Regions from separate parts of the Telluria sp. RB2R28 genome, predicted to be linked through region 2. Evidence: riboswitches for the same ligand, from Rfam matches in the RefSeq annotation. Region 2 holds a riboswitch; each other region holds the start of a gene.

Region 1 (4,128 bases), on a different contig from region 2:
TCCGCGCCCGGCAGAACATGGATCAGAAGTCGTAGCGCAGCGACACCTTCAGCTGGCGGCCATCGCTCGGGTAAATCCCGGCGCGGCAGCTGAACGCATAGCTGTAGTGCTGACGATCAAGCAGGTTCAGGCCCGACACCGACGCTTCCCATGGGCCAAAGCGGCGCGCATAGCGGGCGTCGACCGTGGTGTACGACGGCAGGCGGGCGTCGCAGCTGTTGGCAAAGTCGTCGCCGAAACGCTGGCTGGCCACCCACTGCGCGCCGACATCGGCGGTCTGGCCATTGCCTGGAGTCCAGGCCAGGCGCGTCGTCACGACGTGCTTGGGCACCAGCACCATCTCGCGGCCGGCGTTCGGACCATCGCGGAACTCGGATTGCACGTATTGCCAGGCACCCGTCAGGCGTAGGTTGTTCGCCAGCAGCGCCTGCCCTTCGACTTCGACACCCTGGCGCCGGGTGGGATCAAGGTTGGTGTTGATGCCAAAGCCGCCCGCCAGCGTCGGGTCGAAGAAGATTTCGTTCGTCAGGCGGTGCCGGAATACGCGAGCCGTGGCCTTGCGCGCATCGTTGCCGAAGGCGACGCCGAGCTCCAGGTCGCGCGAGGTTTGCGGTGCCAGCACATCCGTTGTGGCGCGGTACGAGTTTTCGTCGATATTGGCGATGCGGTAGCTGCGGCCGGCCTTGGCGAACATGGTCACTTCACGCGCGACGTCGACGCTGCCTTCGACCGTGAACGCATTGACCGACTGCCCGGTGTCTTCCGGGGCGGTGAAAGCGAGCGGGTCGGCGTAGTCCTTGTCGAAACGTTCATGGCGCGCGCCGACGGCCAGGCGCGCATTGTGCGGCGCGTTCCAGGTCAGTTCGTCGCGCACATAGATCGCCTTGGAATCCTGTTTCGCGTCGCCGGCCGAGAAGCTCGACGTCACTTGGCGATCCCAGCGGGTCAGGTCGATGCCGGTGACGAATTCATTGCGCTTGTCGCCAAGCGTGGCGGTGTGGCGCAGACGTGGCGAGAACTGGGTCTGCTCGGACTGGTAGCGCGAGGCCGATGGGAAGCCCGAGAACACATACGTCGAGCCAACATCGCGCTCGCGGTGCGACAGCTCGGCCGCCAGTTCGATGGCGCCAATGCGATGTTCGACGAAGGCGCTGACACGGTCGGTGTCGAGGGAGCCGAAGTCATCCGGCGTATTGCTCTGGGTCGGGATCGACTGGAACTGCGCGTCGGTCAGCGAACCCGGCAGGCGCGAGTTCGAGCGCGAGCTCTCGAAACGCAGGCCAGCGCGACCATTCGCGGCGTACGCATATTGCACGCCGCCGCTGAAGCTCGTCTGCTCGTACTTGTTATTGTCGCGGTAGTTGTCGGTGCGGCGGTCGGCCACGGCGGCGTCGAACGACCACGGGCCGGCGCCATGCGCGATCGAGGCGCGCAGGTCGAGCGCGTCGAAGCGTCCACCTTCCACGAACAGGGTGCCGCGCGTGCCGCTGCCTTGCGGACGGCGGGTGAAGATCTGGATCACGCCGCCGGTGGCGCCGTCGCCGTACAGCACGCTGCTGCCGCCACGGGTGATTTCGATGCGCTCGACCGTGTCGACCGGGATGCTCGAGAGCACCGTGCTGGCCAGCTCATTTTCATTCAGGCGCACGCCGTCGACCATCACCACCACGTTCTGCGCGCTGTTGGTGCCAAAACCCCGCAGGTCCAGGCTGAAGTCGGGCGAGCCGTCCAGGCTCTGGCGGCCGAAGACGCCGCCGATCTTGCGAATGGCGGCATTGACGTCGGCCACGCCGGCGCTGCGGATCTGCTCGGCGGTGATCACGGTGGCGCCGATTGGCGTGGCGGTGGCCGGGAAGCGGGACGCGGTGACGACGACCGGCGCCAGCGTTTCCTGCGCGGTGGCGAGGGTGGCGAAGGTGGACACGGCGAAGGCGCACGCCACGGCGAGGGGCGCGCGGCGCGCGGGAGCTGCAAAAGTCATGATGAATGTGTTCTCGGTAAAGGGCGCCCCGCTGCGTCCCCGCAGCCTGGCGTCGAAGGAAGCGCCTTGCGCTTCCACCTGTCCTGGCCGGTATCCGGGCTGGCAAGCGGACGCCCTCACCTTCCTGTCGTGCGGACAGTGGTTATCGAGATTGTCTGCCGCGGCGCAGGATGTGCGGACGCGGCGCTTGTTGACCGTTGCGGGGGCAGCACACTTCCAGGACGGCGCGCGGCGCAGCCCTGTCGTGTTTCCCGTTTAACTTCGCGCGCTGGAATGCGCGCGAGAGCACCAAAACGGCGCGATTATACCGTGTCGGCACGCGCCCTGTCGGGTCAGCTGCCGCGCTTGCCGCGCGACTGCTCTTCGAGCTTGGCAGCGAGCTTCTCGGCGGCCAGGCGGGCTTTCTCGGCCACTTCGGCCGCGTGCAGGGCCAGGCTGGCCGCGCGCGAATCCGGCGTTTCCAGGCTGATGCGGCCCAGGGCGCCCTGGCGGTAATCCTGCAGCAGCGAGTGCGCTGCCTTTTCGTAGTCGTACTCGCCGCCGCGCACACGGAAGCCCCGGCGCATCGCGACGCCTTCGATGACGCCCACACCATCCATGCCCTCGGTTTTCAGGCCATAGCGCGCGGTGAGCAGGTGCGGGTAGCGCTGCAGCAGCAGTTCGCCCAGGTATTCGGCCACTTCTTCTTCGACCAGCGCGTTGGTGCCAATGGCGTGGCTGGCTGCCAGCATCAGGCCGTCGGTGGCCATGGCGATCTTTGGCCACAGCATGCCGGGCGTGTCGACCAGGACCACGTTCTTGTTCAGGTACAGGCGCTGCTGGACCTTGGTCACGGCCGGCTCGTCGCCCACCTTGGCCACGCGTTTTTTCAGTAGCGCGTTCATCAACGTCGACTTGCCGACGTTGGGGATGCCCATGATCATGATGCGCAGCGGCTTCGTTGGCACGCCGCGGTGCGGCGCCAGCGACAGGGCCAGATCGGGGATGCGGGCGACGTCGGCCGGCTTCTTGGTCGTCATCGGGTAGGCCGTGACGCCGTCCTGCGCATCGTAATAGGCTTTCCAGGCAGCGGTGGCGACCGGATCGGCGAGGTCGATCTTGTTCAGGATCTTGAGACTGGGACGCTGGCGGAACTTGCGCAGCTGGTCCACCAGTGGGTTGCAGCTCGCCTCGGGCAGGCGTGCATCGAGGACTTCGATCACCAGATCGATGTTCTCCATCTGCTCGGCCGCTTCCTTCTTGGCCGCGTTCATGTGGCCCGGGAACCATTGTATCGACATGCTGTTGCTTTCTTTATCTTTCGTTCAGGGTGCTATTTTACGCTGGTGGCGCACGCGAGCGTGGTGAACCCGCCACACCCGGTCTTTCTCTTGCGCATGACGTTGAGCCGTTGCAACACTGTTGACATATTCGGCGTGCACACTGGCCCTTGGCCACGCACGGTGGCGGGCCGCCAGCGGAGACGACATATGCGCGCACGGGACAGACTGAAACGATCGATGGCACGCTGGTATGGCGTGGGCTTGCTGTGCTGCGCCATCGCGGTGTCCGCGCTGGTGGAGTTGCCGCTGGTGCCCTACTGAACCAGCCCCGGCCCGCTGCACGCAAGAGGCGGCAAGGTGGCCGCCGGATCGAACGCCGCCAAGCGCTCGCGCGCCGCCGCGCGGTCTTTCGCATACTCGGCCAGGTAGCGGCTGCGTTCCTCGCTCTGCCATTCGCTATTGGGCACACCCGATAGCGACAGCGTGCGGCTGACCAGCACGGGTCCCTCGCGGCGCGCTAGGAGCAGCCGGTCCGGGTCGGCATTCTCGCGCAACAAATAACCTTCGACATCGCGCAGCACCAGTGGCAACGCCGGCCCAGGATCGGTGTCGTGCAGCAGCTTGCCATGCACGCGCAACGCTACCGACTGCGTGCCCTGCCCCAATAGTTCGTTGAAGCTCGCCAGCGCGAACGGGCGGCCCAGCGCATCGTCGATGCGGCCACTGACCACGTAGCGGCCAGCCAGGCGCACATCGAGCGGCAGCATGAACTCGAGCGCGTCCGCGCCGATCGCTTCACGCGGCGCGCCCGCCCACACGGCAGGCAACTCGGGCGAATAAATCACGTCGAACAACACGACACCCGCACGGCCGGCCGCGCTGAAA
Region 2 (4,128 bases):
GATGATTGTCTCGGCCTGCTTGCGGCCCGGCGCGCGCTCGCCCTGTGCTTCGGCGACCAGCACGTCGGCATGCAGGCGGCCCAGCATGCCGTCCATCATCTCTCCCTGCACGCGCGGTGGCAAAGTCGCGAACCAGCGCGCGTAGTCGGGGGCGCTGACGCTGTTGACGGTGGCGCTCATTTCGCGCAGCGCGGCGCGGTCTTCGGGCAGGTTCACGCCGTGCGCCATGATCATGTCGAGCAGCGCTTCGGGCGTGGCCGGCAGATCGCCGACCGTGTAGCCGGCCGCCTTGAGCGCATGCAGCATGTCGAACAGCGACGCCGGCACGTTCAGGTTGTCGGCCCCGATGTTCTGGCGGCCCGGCGGGTGGTTGTAATAGACCATCGCGACGCGCTTGTCGGCATTGCGCTTGGCACGCAGCGCCAGCCAGCGGCTCACGCGCGCCGTCAAGCGATCGACTTCGGCTGGCAGCAGCACCGGCGGGCGGTTCTCGATGCCGGTCAGGCGGTCGCGTTGCGACTGGCCCAGCGCCGCCACCACCATCGGCTGGCCGATGCCCTGCAGTTCGGGCAGCGCGACGCGGTACTGGACCGAATCCGGCGGCAGGCCATCGGGCGAGAGCTGCCACCCGATCGCGGTGCGGTCCGACAGGCGGATCGCCTTGAACACGGGGATATCGAGGCGTTTGAAGGCTTCGCTGACGACTTCGCGGCCTTCGGCGGCGCCGACGACGAAGTCCTGCAGCACCACCAGCGCCGCGGGCTTCGCCGGCGCGATCAGCTCGGGCAGGCGCACCAGCGCTTCGCGCGAAGCGCCGCCCCAGCGCGTGAGCAGCTGGACGCAGGCCTGCCCTTGTTCTTCGATGCGGCGGCACAGCGCGGCCGGCACCATGCCATCCATGTTCGCCAGGTCGAGCACGACGACGGTCGGACGGTCCTTCAGACCCAGCTTGGCGGCGTTGCCCCAGGCGGCGGCATCCTGCAGCTCGTTCTGGCCGACGCGCAGGCGCAGGGTCGGCTCGGGCAGCGGAGGGCCGAGCGCTGTCGATGGATGCAGCAGGTGGGCGATGAGGGCCGTGGTGTTGCCCACGCCGCCCGCTTGCCAGACGCGCCGCGCCGCGAGCCAGTGGCGGGCGGCGGGATTCGCCTCTGCCGCCTGCAGCGCGGCGGGCGCCGGTGCTTCGGCTGCCAGTTCGCGCAGCAGCTCGGGGGCGAAGCCGGCCAGGCTGCCGTGCGCGGCGCGCGTCATCAGGTTCAGGCTTGCTTCGCCATTGAACGCCAGCACCGCGGTGCCTGGCTTCGCGTGGCGCGCCAGCGCATCCTTCATGCGGCGCGCCGGATCGCCAAACAGCGACACCGCCAGCACCGTGTCGGCGCTCGCGATCCACTGGCCCACCTCGCGTTCACTGGCGGCCATCAGCTGGGCCGGCGTGCGCAACTGAATCCGGTCGCGCGGGTGGCTGGCCAGGTGGCGGTGCGCGGCTTCGATCGCGCCCGGCGCGGCGCGCTCCGTGACCACGGCGAACATGGTGGCGGCGTGGCTGTGGGCACAGGCAAGCAGGGACGCGAGCAAAAGCACCAGCGCAGTACAGGCGCGGGGGAGCGAAGCAGTGTTCATGTGAACGTCGACCTTTCAGCTGCGCGCCATCAGCGCGCATGACAACGGGCAGACGTCTTCCTTCCACGCTGAACGTGACAGGCCATGCGCACGCATGCTGACGCGACCACAGTGGCAACACAGAAGGAACGACGAACTACCAACCGGCACGCCCACACCCCGGGACGTACGCAATGCATCGTGAAGGCCGGTCTTCTGGCTTGCCGTCATCCTTCCCGGGTCCTGCCTTCCCGTGCACGGGGCACAGTGGCGTTCGACGAGGGTCGTCAGGCATACAGCAGCGGGGGCTGCGCCGGACTGGCGTGCGATGGATTCGCACACGTCACCGGCTTCCCGTTTCACCTTCCTGCAGACGAGCAGGACGGCACCATTCACTTGATTGGGCGCGATTCTACAGCCAGGGTGCGCCACTGTCACCGCATTCTTTGGCCTCTAGCCTAGAATGGCGGTATCGTCCGGCCAGGCCGGCACCCACTACTTCTTCGCGACCGTTCACATGATCACACGACAAGACTGCCTGGCCCTCGACGCGGCCGACCCGCTGGCTCCCCAGCGCAATGCCTTTGCGCTGCCGGACGGCGTGATTTACCTCGATGGCAATTCGCTCGGCGCCCGCCCCCGCGCGGCCCTGCAACGCGCGCAGGACGTGATCGCCGCCGAATGGGGCAATGACCTGATCCGCAGCTGGAACACGGCCGGCTGGTACGACCTGCCGCAGCGCCTGGGCACCCTGATCGCGCCGCTGATCGGCGCCGCGGCCGATGAAGTGGTGGTCACCGATTCGACCTCGGTGAACCTGTTCAAGGCGCTGGCTGCGGCGCTCAAGATGCAGGCCGACGCACCGGCGCACGCGGCCCGCCGCATCATCCTCACCGAGCGCGACAACTTCCCGAGCGATATCTACATGGCCGAAGGCCTGATCGGCTGGCTCGAGCGCGGCTACGAGCTGCGCCTGCTCGACAGCTGGGCCGACCTGCCGGCCGCTCTCGAAGGCGACGCCGGCGCCCAGGTAGCGGTGGTGATGCTCACGCACGTGAACTACCGAACCGGCCGCATGCTCGACATGAAAACGATCACGGCGCAGATCCACGCCGCTGGCGCGCTCGCGATCTGGGACCTGGCCCATTCGGCCGGCGCCGTCGAGGTCGACCTGAATGGCGCGCAGGCCGACTTCGCGGTGGGCTGCACCTACAAATTCCTCAACGGCGGGCCGGGCGCGCCCGCCTTCATCTGGGTGCCGCAGCGCCACCACGCGCAGTTCACGCAGCCGCTCACCGGCTGGTGGGCACACCGCCAGCCGTTCGCGATGCAGCCGGCGTTCGCGCCGGTGGCCGGCATCAAGCGCGCGATGTGTGGCACGCAACCGGTGGTGGCGCTGGCGCTGATCGAATGCGGACTGGCCGTGTTTCAGGACGTGACGATGGCGGCGCTGCGCAAGAAGTCTCTCGCCTTGTCAGACCTGTTCCTGACGCTGCTCGAACAGGAATGCGCCGCGCACCCGCTGGAGCTGATCACGCCGCGCAATCATGCGGACCGTGGCAGCCAGGTGAGCGTCACGCATCCGCATGGCTACGCGGTGATGCAGGCCCTGATCGCGCGCGGCGTGATCGGCGACTACCGCGAGCCGCAGGTGATGCGCTTTGGCTTCACGCCGCTGTACACGGGGTATGACGATGTGTGGCAGGCAGTGATGGTACTCAAGGATATTCTGGACCGCAGCGACTATCAGGTCGATGCCAAGCGTACTGCGGTGACCTGAGCGATTTTCGAGCGATTCTCAAGAGAGGACACGATGCCCTGCCCTGTTGACCCTGATTCGTCCGCCAGTAATGCCGATGTGAGTGGCTGCCCTGTCGCGCAGCCCGGCTACCACGGCGCCAAGCTCGATTTCAGCAAGGACATGAGCTACGGCGACTACCTGTCGCTCGACACGATCCTCAACGCCCAGCACCCGCTGTCGCCCGAGCACAACGAGCTGCTGTTCATCGTCCAGCACCAGACCAGCGAACTGTGGATGAAGCTGATGCTGCACGAGCTTCACGGCGCGCGCGACAACATCGCGCGGGGCCAGCTGCCGGCGGCGATGAAGATGCTGGCGCGCGTGGCCGCAATCATGAACCAGCTCGTGCATGCATGGGATGTGCTGGCGACGATGACGCCGCCCGAGTACACGGCGATCCGCCCGTACCTGGGCGCGTCGTCGGGGTTCCAGTCGCACCAGTATCGCGAGATCGAATTCATCCTGGGGAACAAGAACGTCACGCATTTGCAGGTGCATCAGCACAAGCCTGACGCGCATGCGGCGCTGCAGGGCGTGCTCGATAAACCGTCGCTGTATGACGAAGCGATCATGGTGATGGCGCGCAGTGGATTGGCCGTGGATGCGGCGCGGCTTGCCGGGCCGTGGCATCAGGCGACGCGGTCGGATCCGTCGGTGAAGGCGGCGTGGATGGTGGTGTATCGCGACACTGACCAATACTGGCCGCTGTATGAGCTGGGCGAGAAGCTGGT
Region 3 (4,128 bases), on a different contig from region 2:
AGAATGGCTGCGCGCTGCGCGTGATCGACGCCGGCGTGAATCACGACTTCGGCGTGCGCGCTGGTCTGCTCGACCGTAAAGTCGCCAACGGCACGAACAACTTCGCCATCGCACCGGCGATGTCGGCGCAGGACTGCGCCACCGCCCTCGAACATGGCATGGCCCTGGCGCGCGACCTGCCCGGCAATGTCGTGGGCTTCGGCGAAATGGGCATCGGGAACACGACCGCCGCGGCAGCCCTGATGCACAAGCTGACCGGCCAGCCGGCGGCTGCCTGCGTCGGCGCCGGCACCGGCCTGACGCCTGATGGCATCAGCCATAAAGAACGCGTGGTTGCTGCTGCCGTCGCGCATCACGCCAGCGTGCGCGAACCGCTCGACGTCCTCGCCACCTTCGGCGGCTTCGAAATCGCGATGATGGCCGGCGCCATGCTGCAGGCAGCCAGCCTGCGCAAGGTGCTGCTGATCGACGGCTTCATTGTCACCAGCGCGCTGCTGGTCGCCGCGCGCCTGCAACCGGCGATCCTCGACTACTGCGTGTTCGCGCACTGCTCGGGCGAGCATGGCCACGCCCTGCTGCTCGATCAGCTCGGGGCCAGCCCGCTGCTCGACCTGGGCCTGCGCCTGGGTGAAGGCACCGGCAGCGCACTCGCTCTGCCCTTGCTGCACGCGGCGGCCAACTTCCTGAGCGAGATGGCGACCTTCGCATCGGCCCAGGTCTCGGGACAACTCGGCGAGCACGCGGGATGATCCATCAACTGCGCCTGTTCTTCATTGCGCTGCAGTTTTTCACGCGGATCCCGATCCCGCACTGGGTCGGCTTCGAGCCGGCCTGGCTCAATCACGCGTCGCGCTACTTCCCGCTGGTCGGCGTCGTGGTGGGCGCGATCGGCGCGGCCGTCTACGTCATCGCCGCGCACTGGCTGCCAGCGCCAGTGGCCGCCGTCCTTTCCACGGCCGCGACGATCTACCTCACCGGCGCTTTCCACGAAGACGGCTTTGCCGATACCTGCGATGGTCTGGGCGGCGGCATGACGAAGGAGCGCGCTCTCGAGATCATGAAGGATTCGCGCGTCGGTGCGTATGGCGCGATCGGTATCGTCTGCATGCTGGGCGCGAAGCTGGCCGCACTCGCCACGCTGCCGCCCTTGACTGCTGTCGGCGCCCTGCTGCTGGCCCACCCGCTTTCGCGCCTGGCCGCCACGTCCCTGATCTGGCAGATGGAATATGCTCGCGCGGAAGGCAAGGCCAAGCCGCTGGCCGTGCGCATGAGCAGCAACGAATTCGGGATCGCAACGCTCACGGTGCTGATGCCAGCGATCGTGCTGCTCGCCGTCGGCCTGCTCGACCTGGCGGCGATTGGCGCGGCGCTGTTCGCGGCCTTGCTGGCCACGCGCTGGCTAGCCCGCACATTCACGCGCCGGCTGCAGGGCTATACGGGCGACTGCCTGGGCGCCGTGCAGCAGTTGGCCGAAGTCGCCATCTATATCGCGGTACTGGCCACGCTCGGGCGCGGCGCGCTGGCCTGATGCGCCTGTACCTCGTACGCCACCCGAAACCGGGCGTGCCGGCCGGGCACTGCTACGGCCGCACCGACCTGCCAGCGCAAGCAACAGACACCGCACGCGTGCTGGCGGCGCTGACCAATCAAGGCCTGCCCGGCACCATGCCGGTCTACGCCAGCCCTTTGCAACGCAGCGCCGTATTGGCGCAGCAGCTGTCAACCGCGCCCACGTTCGACGCACGCCTGGCCGAGATGGACTTTGGCGCCTGGGAGCTGCGCCACTGGGACACTATCGCCCGGGACGAGATCGATGCCTGGAACGCCGACCTGCTCCACTACCGCCCCGGCGGCGGCGAAAACGTCCTGCAGGTGGCCGTGCGCGTGGCCGCGTTTCGGGCCGACATCCAGCGCGCAGGGTGCGCCGCAGCACTCGTGATCTGCCACGCCGGCACCATGCGCCTGCTGCACGCCATGTCCGGCGGCGGTACATTGGAGGATGCTGCGCTGCGTGCGGCATCGACACCACACCAGATCGGCTATGGCGAAGTCATGGTGCTGGAAATATGACAATGCCCGGTTCAACCACCTTATAATGAGCGCGTTTTGGTGCTCGCACCTGCGTTCGCAGGCGCAGTTAAACGGGAAACACGAAGCCCTTCACAGGGCCAACGCGTGCTGCCCCCGCAACGGTAAGCAAGTGCTGCAGCCTTTCATCGGGCCCTGCGGCAAACCGCCCCCTCATACCACTGTGCTTTTCTGAGCATGGGAAGGTCGGACGGCCATACTTGTCAGCCCGGATACCGGCCAAAAGGTGGATACGCGCACAGCGCGATCCTTTGAATCCAGCCCACGGGGACGTCGGCGGGATGCCTTTGATAAGAACCACTCATGAATTTTCCAGTAAGCCGGCAAGCGGCCGCCGTGTCGCTCGCACTCGCCCTCATCTCGTCCACCGCCATCGCCGAAGTCGCTGACACCGTCGTCGTCACCGCCACCCGCACGCCGCAACCCGCTGCAGACCTGATCGCCGACACCACCGTCATCAACGCCGAAGAAATCGCGCGCTCGGGCGCCGGCTCGGTGGCCGACATCCTGCAGCGCCAGCGCGGCATCGAGATCGCCCGCAACGGCCCGGCCGGCACGGCCACCAGCGTCTACGTGCGCGGCGCGAACGCCAACCAGATCGTCGTGCTGCTCGACGGCGTGCGCATCGCCTCCGGCACTACCGGCACTGCCAGCTGGAATGCCATCCCGCTGGGCGCCATCGACCGCATCGAAATCGTCTACGGGCCACTGAGCACGTTGTACGGCGCCGACGCCATCGGCGGCGTGATCCAGATATTCACCCGCAAGGGCGAAGGCGCACCTGTCGTCACCGCTTCGCTCGGCGCCGGCAGCAACGCGACGCTGCAGGGCGATGCAGGCATCTTCGGCAGCAGCGGTGGCCCGAATGCCATCAGCTATGCCTTCGGCGCCGGCTACGAAGAGTCGGATGGCTTCTCGTCCACGCGGCCGGGTGCGTCGGGCTACAACGCCGACGAAGACGGCTATCGTCGCCGCAACGCCAATGGTCGTGTGTCGATGGCGCTCGCGCCGGGTCACGAGATCGGCGCCCAGTTCCTGGCCAGCCGCACGTACAGCCAGTACGATGCCAGTGGTTCCGGCAGCTACGATGTGCACAGCGACACGGACCTCAATACCGCCGCCGTCTTCATGACCAACCAGATCCTGCCGAACTGGCGTAGCACCGTGCAGTACGCGCGTTCGGAAGACAAGTCGGGCAGCTTCAGCAACGCCACGGCCAGCGGCGCCAGCCAGGCCGACACCGAGCAGAACGAATTCTCTTGGCAGAACAACGTCGCCATTGGCCAGGACACGCTGCAGCTGCTGTTCAACCACCGCAAAGAAGAGGTCGCGTCGATGCGCAAGACGCGCATCACCAATTCATATGCAGCGGCGTATTCGGCCAAGCGCGCCAATCATCTGTTCGATGTCAGCGCGCGCCAGGACCGCTCGGTCTACGGCAGCCAGAATACCGGCGCCGCCGGCTACGGCTACGAGTTCGGCAACGGTCTGCGCGCCACCGCCAGCATCGGCACGAGCTTCCGCGCCCCGACTTTCAATGAGTTGTACTTCCCGAACTACGGCCTGGAGACGAACAAGCCGGAAAAAGGCCGCAACCGTGAAGTGGGCCTGCGCTACGACGGCAACGGCTACAACCTCGACGCCACGTACTTCCACAATCGCCTGACCGACATGATCGTATCCAGCACGCCATGCCCGGACGGTATCAACCGCAGCTGCGCCTACAACGTCAACGAAGCCACGCTCGAAGGCTTCTCGCTGGCCGGCAGCACGCGCCTGATGGACGTGAACCTGCGCGCCAGCCTCGATTGGCAGGATCCGCGTGACGACACCACCGGCCGCCAGCTGGCGCGCCGCGCGAAGAAGCACGCCAACTTCGCGGCCGACTACGTGATGGGCCAGTTAAAGAGCGGCGCCGAGCTGACCGTGTCGGGTGACCGTTTCGACAACGCGCCCAATACCAGCCGCCTGGGTGGCTACGGCTTGCTGAACCTGTACACCACGTATCAGTTCACGCCCGACTGGTCCTTGCTGCTGCGC

The links. A riboswitch is a leader RNA that binds a small molecule or an ion and turns the genes downstream of it on or off. The one in region 2 is predicted to bind cobalamin.
Region 1: linked by a shared signal. The riboswitch ahead of AC56LV_RS00855 (TonB-dependent receptor) and the one ahead of AC56LV_RS15280 (cobaltochelatase subunit CobN) in region 2 are both predicted to bind cobalamin.
Region 3: linked by a shared signal. The riboswitch ahead of AC56LV_RS24310 (TonB-dependent receptor domain-containing protein) and the one ahead of AC56LV_RS15280 (cobaltochelatase subunit CobN) in region 2 are both predicted to bind cobalamin.

What each region holds. Positions count from the first base shown of each region.
Region 1 covers NZ_JCASIK010000001.1:191,584-195,711, reverse strand. Annotated here, with positions in the region: gene AC56LV_RS00855 (TonB-dependent receptor) at 23-1,981, opposite strand; cobalamin riboswitch at 2,050-2,288, opposite strand; gene ylqF (ribosome biogenesis GTPase YlqF) at 2,314-3,261, opposite strand; gene AC56LV_RS00845 (hypothetical protein) at 3,558-4,128, opposite strand, start outside.
Region 2 covers NZ_JCASIK010000003.1:667,060-671,187, reverse strand. Annotated here, with positions in the region: gene AC56LV_RS15280 (cobaltochelatase subunit CobN) at 1-1,617, opposite strand, end outside; cobalamin riboswitch at 1,786-2,004, opposite strand; gene kynU (kynureninase) at 2,114-3,376, shown strand; gene kynA (tryptophan 2,3-dioxygenase) at 3,410-4,128, shown strand, end outside.
Region 3 covers NZ_JCASIK010000012.1:13,487-17,614, reverse strand. Annotated here, with positions in the region: gene cobT (nicotinate-nucleotide--dimethylbenzimidazole phosphoribosyltransferase) at 1-749, shown strand, start outside; gene AC56LV_RS24320 (adenosylcobinamide-GDP ribazoletransferase) at 746-1,528, shown strand; gene AC56LV_RS24315 (histidine phosphatase family protein) at 1,528-2,070, shown strand; cobalamin riboswitch at 2,091-2,326, shown strand; gene AC56LV_RS24310 (TonB-dependent receptor domain-containing protein) at 2,392-4,128, shown strand, end outside.